One region of the Rhodococcus sp. NPDC003322 genome, then DNA from elsewhere that is predicted to be linked to it. Evidence: riboswitches for the same ligand, from Rfam matches in the RefSeq annotation. Region 1 holds a riboswitch; each other region holds the start of a gene.
The links. A riboswitch is a leader RNA that binds a small molecule or an ion and turns the genes downstream of it on or off. The one in region 1 is predicted to bind cobalamin.
Positions count from the first base shown of each region.

Region 1 (2,871 bases):
GCCTGGGCGCTCCCCGTCGCGACCGGACGTGCCACGCCGAGCCCGAACGCGACCCCGCCGACTCCGAGTGCGCGCAACACACTTCGGCGTCCAATTGCCCGTCCCTGCACGGTGACACCCCTTGTCGAGACTCTCGGTTCCCTCGGACCGAGGACCATACCGCACTGTATGGTATGGACCGGGGTTTGTGTGGAGATTCGCCGCACACGTGCGCGGTGTGCCGGGATTGCCCACCGAACGGTTCGTGAACGGGCCGCGGGCGCCGTAGCTTGGAATGGCAGTGCGGCATTCGAAGAGAGGCGAGATGGTGGCGAAACAGGGCGTGGCGGGTGCGAAGAAGCCGGCCCGCGCCGCCGGTGGCAAGGCCAGGCTGTCCGTCGACGACTGGATCGAGGCAGCCCTCGACCTACTGGTCCGGGAAGGCGTCGCCGGGGTGAAGATCACCCGGCTGTGCGAGGAGCTCGGCGTCACCAAGGGCAGCTTCTACTGGCACTTCACCGACATCGACCACCTGATGAAGGCGGTGGCCGACCGGTGGTGCGAGATCCAGAACGAGACACTGCAGGCGCTCAAGGAGACGACGTCGATCCCCGGCGACCAACGACTCGAGGCGATGGCCGCGCAATTGACCTCGCAGCGCGGCTGGGCGGTCGAAGTCGCGGTCCGGGACTGGGCGCGCAGCGACGCACAGGTCGCCGATTCCGTTGCCCGACTGGACAACCAGGTGTTCGCCGTCGTCCAGAGCGCTCTCCTCGACCTGGGATTCGACGCGGAGGAGGCCCGGCTGCGCAGTGGGGTGCTGGTCTACGCGGGTGTCGGATTCCTGCACGCGCGCGACCACCTGCCCGAGCCGACGGTGGACGAGCTGCGGCGCATCTTCGCGCTCCTCACCGCCCGAGACTGACGACCTCGACCGGCTGAGGGGCCTGTCGCAACCCGATCGCGCCCGGCTATTGTCGTCGGTGCAGTCGGTTCGCCGCGTCCCGGTCATGAGGAGCCCCTAAGCACGGAGCGCGGCGTCGAATCCCGGTCGAGCACGCTCGGTCGGGGTGAGAGGGAACCCGGTGAGAATCCGGGACTGTCCCGCAGCGGTATGCAGGAACGACCGCCGTCATCAGCACTGGGCATCCCGCCCGGGAAGCGACGGCCAGTAGGTCGGGTCGAGTACGACCCGGTGCCCGCGAGTCCGAAGACCTGCCCTCTGCGCCGGGCACGCCGTGCCCGGCGGTTCGCCGCCTCGTGGATCGGGCGGGTGGGCCTGCATGCGGCACAGTGCCGTCCCCGTCGTGGGCGGTATCGGCTGCTGCCCGACCTCGGGCGGCAGGTGGGCTTCGTCAGGTGTACCCGTCTCTCGGCGGCGGCCACACCTACGCACGCCATGGAGCACTTTCGTGACCGCAACACCTGACGATCAGCCTCGTTTCACCGCGACGGTGCTGGGATCGCCGCGGATCGGGCCGCGCCGCGAACTCAAACGCGCAGTCGAGTCCTACTGGGCCGGACGAATCGACCGCGCCGCACTGGACGACGTGGCCCGGACGCTGCGCGCCCAGACGTGGGCGCAGCTGCAGGACGCCGGGTTGGACTCGGTTCCGGTGGGTACGTTCTCCTACTACGACCAGGTCCTGGACACCGCCGCGATGCTCGGTGCCCTGCCCGCTCGGGTACAGGGGATCTCGGACCCGCTCGACCGCTACTTCGCCGCGGCCCGCGGCACCGCGGACGTCGCGCCGCTCGAGATGACCAAGTGGTTCGACACCAACTACCACTATCTGGTCCCCGAAATCGGGCCCGGGACGACCTTCGCGCTGGACCCGGGCAAGGTGCTCGGCGAGCTGGAAGAGGCCCTGGCGCAGGGTGTCCCGGCGCGGCCCGTCGTCATCGGACCCGTCACCTTCCTGCTGCTGTCGAAGGGTGTCGACGGTGCCGACGAGCTGCTCGGCCGGATCGACGAGCTGGTTCCGCTGTACCAGGACCTGCTGGGGCAGCTGTCCCGGGCGGGCGCGACCTGGGTGCAGATCGACGAACCTGCCCTCGTCACCGACCGCACCGATGCCGAGATCGAGACGGCCCGCCGGGTCTACGAGCAGCTGTCCGCGTCCGCGGAGCGACCGGCGATCCTCGTCGCCTCCTACTTCGGGGACCTCGGTCCGGCGCTACCCGCGCTGGCGAGCACCGCCGTCGAGGCGATCGCCGTCGACCTCGTCGCGGGCAACCCCGACGCCGGCGCGTGGTCGGTGCCCGCGCTGGCGGACAAGCTGGTGGTCGCCGGCATCGTCGACGGGCGCAACGTCTGGCGCACCGACCTCGACCGCGCCCTGGCCTCCCTCGGTGCACTCCTCGGGTCGGCCGGCGCGCTTGCGGTGTCGACCTCGTGCTCGCTGCTGCACGTGCCATACGGACTCGACGCGGAATCGAACCTCGACGAGGCCCTGCGCTCGTGGCTGGCGTTCGGAACGGAGAAGATCTCGGAGGTCGCGACCCTCGCGACCTCCCTGGCCCAGGGCCGCGACGCGGTGGCCGCGGCGTTCGAGGCGTCCGAGGCCGCTGTCGCATCGCGGACGAGCGACCCGCGTCTGCGCAACGACGAGATCCGGCGCCGGCTCGACGAGATCGCCGGCGAGGCCGGTCGTGCATCTGCCCCTCAACGTCGGGAACTGCAGTCGCAGCGGCTGGGTCTGCCGCTGCTGCCGACCACCACGATCGGCTCGTACCCGCAGACCTCGCGTATCCGGGTCGCTCGTGCGGAGCTGCGCTCGGGCACGATCGACCAGGCCGAGTACGTTGCGCGGATGCGCGCCGAGATCGCGGACGTCATTGCGCTGCAGGAGAAGCTGGGCCTGGACGTGCTGGTGCACGGCGAGTCGGAGC
Region 1 is NZ_JBSFSC010000001.1:765,220-768,090, reverse strand. It holds gene ACWDUM_RS03535 (multicopper oxidase family protein) at 1-158, opposite strand, end outside; gene ACWDUM_RS03530 (TetR/AcrR family transcriptional regulator) at 305-904, shown strand; cobalamin riboswitch at 1,025-1,197, shown strand; gene metE (5-methyltetrahydropteroyltriglutamate--homocysteine S-methyltransferase) at 1,392-2,871, shown strand, end outside.

Region 2 (2,871 bases), 460 kb from region 1:
CGAGACCACCGAGCACCGGGTCGCCGGTCGCGGCAATCTGGTGCTCGAGGCGGCGCAGCACGTGGGCTCGCCACTGGCCGAGGTTCACGATCCTCGGGGCCATGCCCTCCGGGTGCAGACTCAGGCGCAGCACGTTCACCGGGGGCTCGAGCAGGTCCGCAGAGCAGCCGTCGACCAGCAGCGCGACCGCGTCGTTGCCGTCCACCAGGTGCCAGTGCCGATCCACGACCACCGCCGGGGAAGGCAGATGTGCGTGCAGGATCTGCCCGATCGCCCGCGCCACCGAGGCCATCGGGACGTCACCGAGTGCATGCTCCGGGTAGGCGGGCGCGAAGCCCGCCGCAAGGAAGAGCGAATTACGTTCCCGCAGTGGAATGTCCAGCTGTTCACTGAGCCTCAACAGCATCGCCCGGGTCGGGCGCGAACGCCCCGTCTCGAGGAAACTGACATGCCGGGCCGACACCTCCGCACGGCCGGCCAGTTCCAGCTGACTCATCCGTCGGTGTTCACGCCAGTGACGTAGCAGATCACCGACCGGCCGATCCCGTCCCACGAGTGTGGTCATCGCCCGAGCCTAGGTGCGACCGGGGAGGCGGATCCATTACCTCCCGGGTAATCGACGACCGGCCGCACCGGCCGCACAGTGGTCTCGTCAGTCGGCCACCCGGGCCGGCACAACCGATCGAAAGAGGCTCCCATGAGCGACTTCGACACCCTCGCCGCCAGGTACATCGCGGTCTGGAACGAAACCGACCCCGGCGCGCGCCGCACCTCGATCGAGGAACTGTGGGCGCCGGACGGTCGCTACGTCGACCCGACGGTCGCGGCGTGCGGTCACGCGGAGATCGACGCGACGATCGGCGCGGTCCAGGGGCGGTTCCCCGGGATGCGCTTCCGGCTCCGCGGCCCGGTGGACGGCCACCACGAGCAGGCCCGGTTCGGCTGGCAGCTCGGGCCCACCGGCGCCGAGGACCTGATCGAGGGCTTCGACGTCGTCGAGCACGACGAGGCGGGACGGCTCGTGCACGTGCTCGGATTCCTCGACAAGGTGCCCTCCTGAGCCTCCCCGACGGGCGGCCCGGACACCGTCCGGGCCACCGAGGGATCGGGCGGCGGCGCCGTGTCCCGATTGACACCGGAGGCAGGTCGGTGCGACAGTGCGCGAGTAATTGCGATGCCCGACGGGAATCCGGTACGAGTCCGGAGCGGTCGCGCCACTGTAATCGAGGGCTTCCTCGACAGCCAGACACCGTCGTCATCGCCTGTGCTTTGAGGGACGCGTAATCCCAAGGAGGAACGATGGCTGTTGTTCACACCCCCAGCAGGTCGACCGAGTCGGTCGGTGTTGCCCTGATCATCGCGGGCGTGGTCCTGCTCGCGATGCTGACCCTGTACCTGGTCGGTTTCGACCAGGGCGCGGTCTCGCGCACCGGCATGTACATGCACGAACTCATGCATGACGGTCGACACCTGCTGGGACTGCCGTGCCACTGACCGACACTTTCACGAAACTCCTCGTCCGCGGCCTGCTGGCCGGCCTCGTCGCAGGCCTGTTGGCCGGTGCCGTCGCGTTCGTGATCGGCGAACCGCACGTCGACGCGGCCATCGCGATCGAGGAAGCCGCCTCCGCCCCGGCCGAGGAGCACGCGCACGACACCACGGCGGCACACGACCACGGCGACGCCGAGGCCAGTGCAACGGCGGGCCATTCCCACGGCGACGACGCCCTGGTCAGCCGCGACGGCCAGCGGGCCGGGCTGTTCCTCGCGACCACGCTCGCCGGTCTGGCTCTGGGCGCGATATTCGCGGTCGTCGCCCACTACGCACGCCGAGTCACCACGCTGTCCGGCCCGGTGCTGGCATTGGCACTGGCCGGTGCGGGCTGGCTCGCGATCGAGGCGGTGCCGTTCTTCAAGTACCCGGCGAACCCGCCCGCGGTCGGCGACCCGGACACCATCAACCAGCGCACCTGGCTGTGGCTCGCGTCGGTCGTCCTGGGTCTGTTCGCGGTGGCCGTGGCCGTCTACGTCGCACGCCTGGTGGCGTCCACCGGCTACCTGTCCATCCAGGTCGCGGCCCCGGTGCTGGCATTCCTCGCGGTCGTCGCCGTCGGCTACGTCGTGATGCCCGGCATCAACGAGGTCGGCGAGGACTTCCCCGCGACACTCCTGTGGGAATTCCGCATCTCGTCGCTCGCCATCCAGGCGACGCTGTGGCTGGCCCTCGGACTCGGGTTCGCGTTCCTCACCGAGCGCGCGACCCGTATGCAGCCCGCGCTCGCCGGCACGCGCTGACCCGTCCCCACCTGCCTGAAGGGCACCTTCGTTCGCATTGTCCGAACGAAGGTGCCCTTCAGCCGTTGGTGGGGTCCGGCGCGCCTCAGACGGCGCAGGAGCCGTCGGTGCAGGCGCCGTCCGCGTCGGCGGCACCGGCGAGGGTGACGATCGGACTCGCGTCGGCGTAGGCCTTCTCCAGCAGCTGGGTGAAGACCTCGACGGGCTGGGCGCCGGAGACACCGATCGCCCGGTTGGCGACGAAGAACGGAACCCCGGAGACACCGAGCGCGCGGGCCTGCGCGAGATCCTCACGCACGCGGTCGACCTCGGCGTCGGAATCGAGGGCAGAGCGGACGGCGTCGGCGTCGAGCCCGGCCTCCGCGGCGATCGCGACCAGCTCGTCGCGGTCGTCGACGACTCGACCCTGTTCGAAGTGGGCGCGAAACAGCGCGGCCATCAGGTCCTCACCGCGGTCGCCTGCGAAGTGGACGAGCCGGTGCGCGTCGAAGGTGTTGGCCGCAATGACGGTCTCGAAGTCCATCGTCAGCCCGTCGGCGGCGGCGGTGCTCGCGACGTGCGCGAACATCTGCTTCAC
Region 2 is NZ_JBSFSC010000001.1:1,226,375-1,229,245, forward strand. It holds gene ACWDUM_RS05790 (helix-turn-helix domain-containing protein) at 1-565, opposite strand, end outside; gene ACWDUM_RS05795 (nuclear transport factor 2 family protein) at 698-1,060, shown strand; cobalamin riboswitch at 1,135-1,272, shown strand; gene ACWDUM_RS05800 (CbtB domain-containing protein) at 1,300-1,494, shown strand; gene ACWDUM_RS05805 (CbtA family protein) at 1,485-2,294, shown strand; gene ACWDUM_RS05810 (DsbA family oxidoreductase) at 2,380-2,871, opposite strand, start outside.
Region 2: linked by a shared signal. The riboswitch ahead of ACWDUM_RS05800 (CbtB domain-containing protein) and the one ahead of metE (5-methyltetrahydropteroyltriglutamate--homocysteine S-methyltransferase) in region 1 are both predicted to bind cobalamin.

Region 3 (2,871 bases), on a different contig from region 1:
CTTGAACGAGAACGGGACCGTGATGATCCGGCCGTCGAACTCCGGCACCGCGACCTGCGTCGCGACATCCATCGGGGACAGGCCGTCGTCGTTCGACTCCCACGCCTCCCGGCTGCCGGTCAGGCACAGGCCCTGCAGGATAGGCACGTCCAGCGCGGCGAGCGCGCTGACGTCCCACGACTCGTCGTCCTCCCCCGCCGACGCGCCCGCAGGCCTGCTGCCGCCGGCCGCGAGCACCGTCACGACCATCGCGTCGACGGTGCCCAGGACGTCGAGCAGTTCCGGTTCCGCGGTGCGCAGCGAGGCACAGAAGATCGGCAGGGCCCGGGCGCCGCGGTCCTCGATCGCGCGGCAGAGCGCCTCGACGTAGGCGGTGTTCCCGGCGAGATGCTGCGCGCGGTAGTAGAGCACCGCCACGGTCGGGTTCCGTGATGTCACATTGGGGGTCGTCAGGTGACCCGATGTGACATCAGGGAACCCGGGACGGTCGAGGTGTCCCCATGTCGGGGTGTGCGCCGGGGCCTCGAACCCGACGCCGGTCAGCAGCACCGTGTCCGAGAGGAACCCGTGCAGGTGCGCCAGGTTCGCCGCGCCGCCCTCGGCGAGATAGGTGTGCGCCTGCGCCGCCACCCCGGCAGGCACCGTGGACAGTTCCATCAGTTCCGCGTCCGGTGCGAGTTCGCCGCCGAGCACGACGGTGGGCTTCCCGGCGGCGAGGACCGCGTCCAGGCCCTCCTCCCAGGCCCGGCGGCCGCCGAGGATGCGGACGATCACCAGGTCGACGCCGTCGATCAGCCCGGGCACGTCGTCGACGAGCAGCCGGGCGGGGTTCGCCCACCGGTAGTCGGCGCCACTGGCTCGCGCACTGAGCAGGTCGGTGTCGGACGTCGACAGCAACAGGATCACAGGGCTGGCCTCCTCGGGGTTTCGCGCCCCACTCGGTTCGGTGGGCAGCGTCGGAGGGTCTGACTCCCCGGGAACACCCGGGTCACAGTGGCGCGACCGCACCGGATTTGCACCGGTTTCCTCACGAGCTGCCGCAATCGCCGCTGATGCTACCGGCACGGCCCCCGTAGGCTGGTGGGTGATGTCCGATACCGAATCCGCACCTGCCCGGTCCCGTCCCGACGCCTGTCCGGGGGCCCTTCAGGTGCACGAGGCCGCCGACGGCGCCCTGTCCCGGGTGCGGCTGCCCGGCGGCGCGATCACCGCAGCTCAGTTGCAGGTCCTCGCGGACGCGTCCCGCGACCTCGGCAACGGGGAGCTCGAACTCACCTCCCGCGGCAACATCCAGCTCCGCGCGGTCGCCGACCCCGACGCGTTCGCCGGCCGGCTCCGTGAGTCGGGGTTGCTGCCGTCGCCTACCCACGAACGGGTGCGGAACATCCTCGCCACCCCGTTGTCCGGGCGGATCGGCGGACTCGTCGACGTCCGCGGCTGGGTGCGGGCGCTGGACGCCGGGCTGTGCGGGGACCCGCGCCTCGCGGACCTGCCGGGCCGGGTGCTCTTCACCCTCGACGACGGCCGCGGCGACGTCTCCGCGCTGAGCGCCGACCTCGGGCTCCATGCGGTTTCCCCGGACCAGGTGGCGCTGGTGCTCGCCGGCGCCGACCACGGGGTGCGGCTGCCCGCCGACGACGGGGTCGCGATGCTGCTGGACGCGGCGCGGGCGCTGCACGAGATCCGCGGCACGCGGTGGCGTCTGCACGAGATCGACGCCGGACCGCGGCGGCTGCTCGATCGGCTGGGCCTCGGGGCGACCGCCGAGCCGATCGCCTTGACCGGACCCGAGTCCGCGGGTCCGATCGGCTGGCTCGATCAGCCCGACGGCGGGGTCACCCTCGCCGCCGGTGTGCGGTTCGGGGTGCTGCCTGCGCGGCTGGCGGACTTCCTGGTCGCCGTGGAGGCACCGATCACGGTCACCTCGTGGCGGTCGATCCTGCTGCACGACCTCGACGAGGGCGTGGCCGAACAGGTCGTCCGCGTCCTCGCCCCGATGGGCCTGATCTTCGACGCGAACTCGCCGTGGCTGCAGGTCAGCGCCTGCACGGGCCTGCCCGGCTGCGCGAAGTCCCTCGCGGACGTGCGGGGCGATGCGACCGACGCCGTCCGGTCCGGTCGACTTCCCGCGGAGGGCCGCCAGCACTGGTCCGGGTGTGAGCGGCGGTGCGGCCGGCCGCGTGGCGAGGTGACCGACGTCGTCGCCACCGGCGACGGCTACCGGGTGGACCCACCCGCACGCTGAGCGTGGATCGCCCCATATCGTGGGGAGCCATGACCGACTACATCCGCGACGGAGCCGAGATCTACCGTCAGTCCTTTGCCACGATCCGGGCCGAGGCCGACCTCACCCGGTTCCCCGCGGACGTCTCACAGGCCGTCGTGCGGATGATCCATGCCTGCGGTCAGGTCGACCTCGTCGACGACGTCGCGTTCACGCCCGGCGTGGTGTCCGCGGCCCGCGCCGCCCTCCGCAACGGGGCGTCGATCTTCTGTGACGCGACGATGGTGTCGTCGGGGGTGACGCGAAAGCGCCTGCCCGCCAGGAACGATGTCGTGTGCATGCTCGGCGATCCGCGGGTGCCGGTGATCGCCGACCGTCTCGGCAACACCCGCTCGGCGGCGGCGCTGGAATTGTGGGGGCCCAAGCTGGAAGGTGCGGTCGTCGCGATCGGCAACGCCCCCACCGCGCTGTTCCACCTGCTCGACATGATCGACCAGGGCGCACCGAAGCCGGCGGCGATCATCGGCTGCCCGGTCGGATTCATCGGTGCCGCCGAGTCCAAGGAGGACCTGATCCTCCGCGCCGGCGACATCGAGTACATCGTGGTGCGGGGACGCCGTGGCGGCAGCGCGATCACCGCCGCCGCA
Region 3 is NZ_JBSFSC010000005.1:291,029-293,899, reverse strand. It holds gene cobN (cobaltochelatase subunit CobN) at 1-906, opposite strand, end outside; cobalamin riboswitch at 942-1,078, opposite strand; gene cobG (precorrin-3B synthase) at 1,088-2,245, shown strand; gene ACWDUM_RS20705 (precorrin-8X methylmutase) at 2,275-2,871, shown strand, end outside.
Region 3: linked by a shared signal. The riboswitch ahead of cobN (cobaltochelatase subunit CobN) and the one ahead of metE (5-methyltetrahydropteroyltriglutamate--homocysteine S-methyltransferase) in region 1 are both predicted to bind cobalamin.

Region 4 (2,871 bases), on a different contig from region 1:
TGATCACCGCGACCTTGTCCCGCCGCTGGTAGGCGTCGCGCAGCAGCGACACCACCGCACCGGTGACCGCGGACAGCCGGTCCCGCGCGGCCATCGAACCGGACGCGTCGACGACGAACACGATCAGGTTGCCCTCGCGTCCCTCCTTGAGCGCACCGCGGATGTCGCCGGGCGCCAACAGCATCCGGCCGTCCCGGCGGCCACGGGCCACCTGGTGCTCGGCTGCGGCGAACAGGGTGCCGACCAGGTGCAGGCCCCGCCCGGGTTCGGTGGTGGCGCGCACGGTGCGACCGCGCGGTGACCGCGACCGCGAACGCCGGCCGGGGGCGCCCTCGCCGACTCCGGGGACGGTGAGAAGCCGAGTCCGGAACTGCGCGGACGGCGCCCCCACCGGGCGTTCGCCGGCCGTGCCGGGGCCGGGCGGGGCCGGGGCATCGGCCTGCGACGGGTCGGACGGGGCGGGGTCACCGCCGTCGGACTCGGGCTGCGGGGCGCCGCCGCCGGGACCGTCCGGGTCCGGGTCGGGTTCGGGATCGGGCTGCTGCCGGGCCTGCTCGTCGGCGTCACGCATCGCATCGTCGAGCTGCTGTGGGTCCAGGCCCGGTTCGTCGAACGGGTCGCGGCGACGACGGTGCGGCAGCGTGAGTTCGGCGGCGACCCGCACATCCTGCTCGGCGACCTCGGTCGCGCCGCGCCAGGCGGCGTGCGCGGTGGCGGTGCGCGCCAGGACCAGGTCGGCGCGCATACCGTCCACGTCGAAGGACGCGCACAGGGCCGCGATGCGGCGCAGTTCGGTGTCGGGCAGTGCGACCTCGGCCAGCGCGCCGCGTGCGGCGGCGATCCGGCCGGCGGTGTCTGCGTCGGCGGCGGCGTACCGGGCGGCGAACCCGGCCGGGTCGGCCTCGAAGTCGAGTCGGCGACGGATCACCTGCATGCGGACGTCGACGTCGCGGGAGGCGGCGACGTCCACGGCCAGACCGAACCGGTCCAGCAGCTGCGGGCGCAGCTCCCCTTCCTCCGGGTTCATGGTGCCGACCAGCACGAACTTCGCCGGATGGGAGTGCGAGACGCCGTCGCGTTCGACATGGACACGGCCCATCGCGGCGGCGTCGAGCAGCACGTCGACGAGGTGGTCGTGGAGGAGGTTGACCTCGTCGACGTAGAGCACGCCGTCGTGCGCGGCGGCCAGCAACCCGGGCTGGAACGCCCGCTCGCCGTCGCGCAGCACCTTCTCCAGGTCGAGGGACCCGACGACGCGGTCCTCCGTCGCACCGACCGGAAGCTCCACCAGGCGGGCCGGGGTGCCGGAGGACGTCGGGGGCAGCAGTGCGGCGAGGGCGCGGACCACCGTGGACTTGGCGGTGCCCTTCTCGCCGCGGACCAGCACGCCACCGATGCCGGGATGCACCGCGCACAGGGTCAACGCCAGACGCAGCTGGTCCTGGCCGACGATCGCACTGAACGGGAAGCCCGGCTCGGCAGCCGAACCCTGTTGCGGCACGGCGGCCGAATCATGTTGCGCCACGGCGACACTCCCCTCACTCCCCGGTCTCCACGCCGGGGGTCGGACGAAAGGTTCCGCCGCCGCGGCGATCTGACTTCGGACGCGCTCATGGGCCTGCGTCCGTCACAGTGGCGGGACCGTGCCTGATTCACACAGGACTTCCCCGCGGCGGAGAACATCGATGTTCGGTGCCGACTCTATCCGGTGAGACGACACCGGCCGCCACCTGGCCCGGACGGGCAGGTGACGGCCGGTTGGGGATCCGACGGATCAGGCCGAGGCGGCTGCGGCGACCTCGGCGGACGCCTCCAGCTCGAGAGCCTTGTTGCTCCAGTCCCACACCTCGCGGAACAGGGACTCGTTGTCCGACAGCTTCAGGCCCAGTGACGGAACCATCTGCTTGAGCTGCGGCTCCCACGCTGTCCAGCGGTCACCGAAGCAGCGCTGCAGGACGTCGAGCATCGCGGGGACCGCGGTCGACGCACCGGGCGAGGCACCGAGCAGGCCCGCGATGGTGCCGTCGGCGGCGTTGATGACCGCGGTGCCGAACTCGAGCACGCCGCCGTTGCCCTTCTTGCGGATCACCTGCACGCGCTGGCCCGCGGTGATCAGTTCCCAGTCGCCGCCGGTCGCGCGCGGCACGAACTCGCGAAGGGTCTCGATGCGGTCGTCGGCCGACTGCAGCAGCTCACCGATGAGGTACTTGGTCAGGCCAAGCTCGGTGACGCCGACGCCGAGCATCGACATCAGGTTGTTCGGCTTGATCGAGCCGGGCAGGTCGGTGACCTTGCCGTTCTTGAGGAACTTCGGGGACCAGCCTGCGTACGGGCCGAACAGCAGGCCCTTCTTGCCACCGATGACACGGGTGTCGAGGTGCGGGACCGACATCGGCGGCGCACCGACGGCGGCCTTGCCGTAGACCTTGGCGTTGTGCTGGTCGATGAGCTCGGGGTTGGTGCAGCGCAGGAACTCGCCGGAGACCGGGAAGCCACCGAAGCCCTTGGCCTCGGCGATGCCGGACTTCTGCAGCAGGTGCAGCGCTCCGCCGCCGGCGCCGACGAACACGAACTTCGCGTTCACGGTCTTCTTGTCGCCGGTCCGCTGGTTGACCACCTTGAGCGTCCAGCTGCCGTCGGACTGCTTGGTGATGTTTCGCACGTCGTGACCGAAGTACACGCTGCCGCCGGTCGCGCCGATGTTGCCGAGGAGCTGCTTGGTGAGGGCGCCGAAGTCGACGTCGGTGCCACCCTCGGTCCAGTTCAGGGCAACGGGGTCGGAGAAGTCACGACCATTGGCCATCAGCGGCAGCCGCTTGGTGAACTCGTCCGGGCGCTCGGTGTACTCCATGCCCGCGAACAGCGGGTGGC
Region 4 is NZ_JBSFSC010000003.1:448,005-450,875, reverse strand. It holds gene ACWDUM_RS14320 (VWA domain-containing protein) at 1-1,525, opposite strand, end outside; adenosylcobalamin (AdoCbl) riboswitch at 1,534-1,695, opposite strand; gene mqo (malate dehydrogenase (quinone)) at 1,775-2,871, opposite strand, start outside.
Region 4: linked by a shared signal. The riboswitch ahead of ACWDUM_RS14320 (VWA domain-containing protein) and the one ahead of metE (5-methyltetrahydropteroyltriglutamate--homocysteine S-methyltransferase) in region 1 are both predicted to bind cobalamin.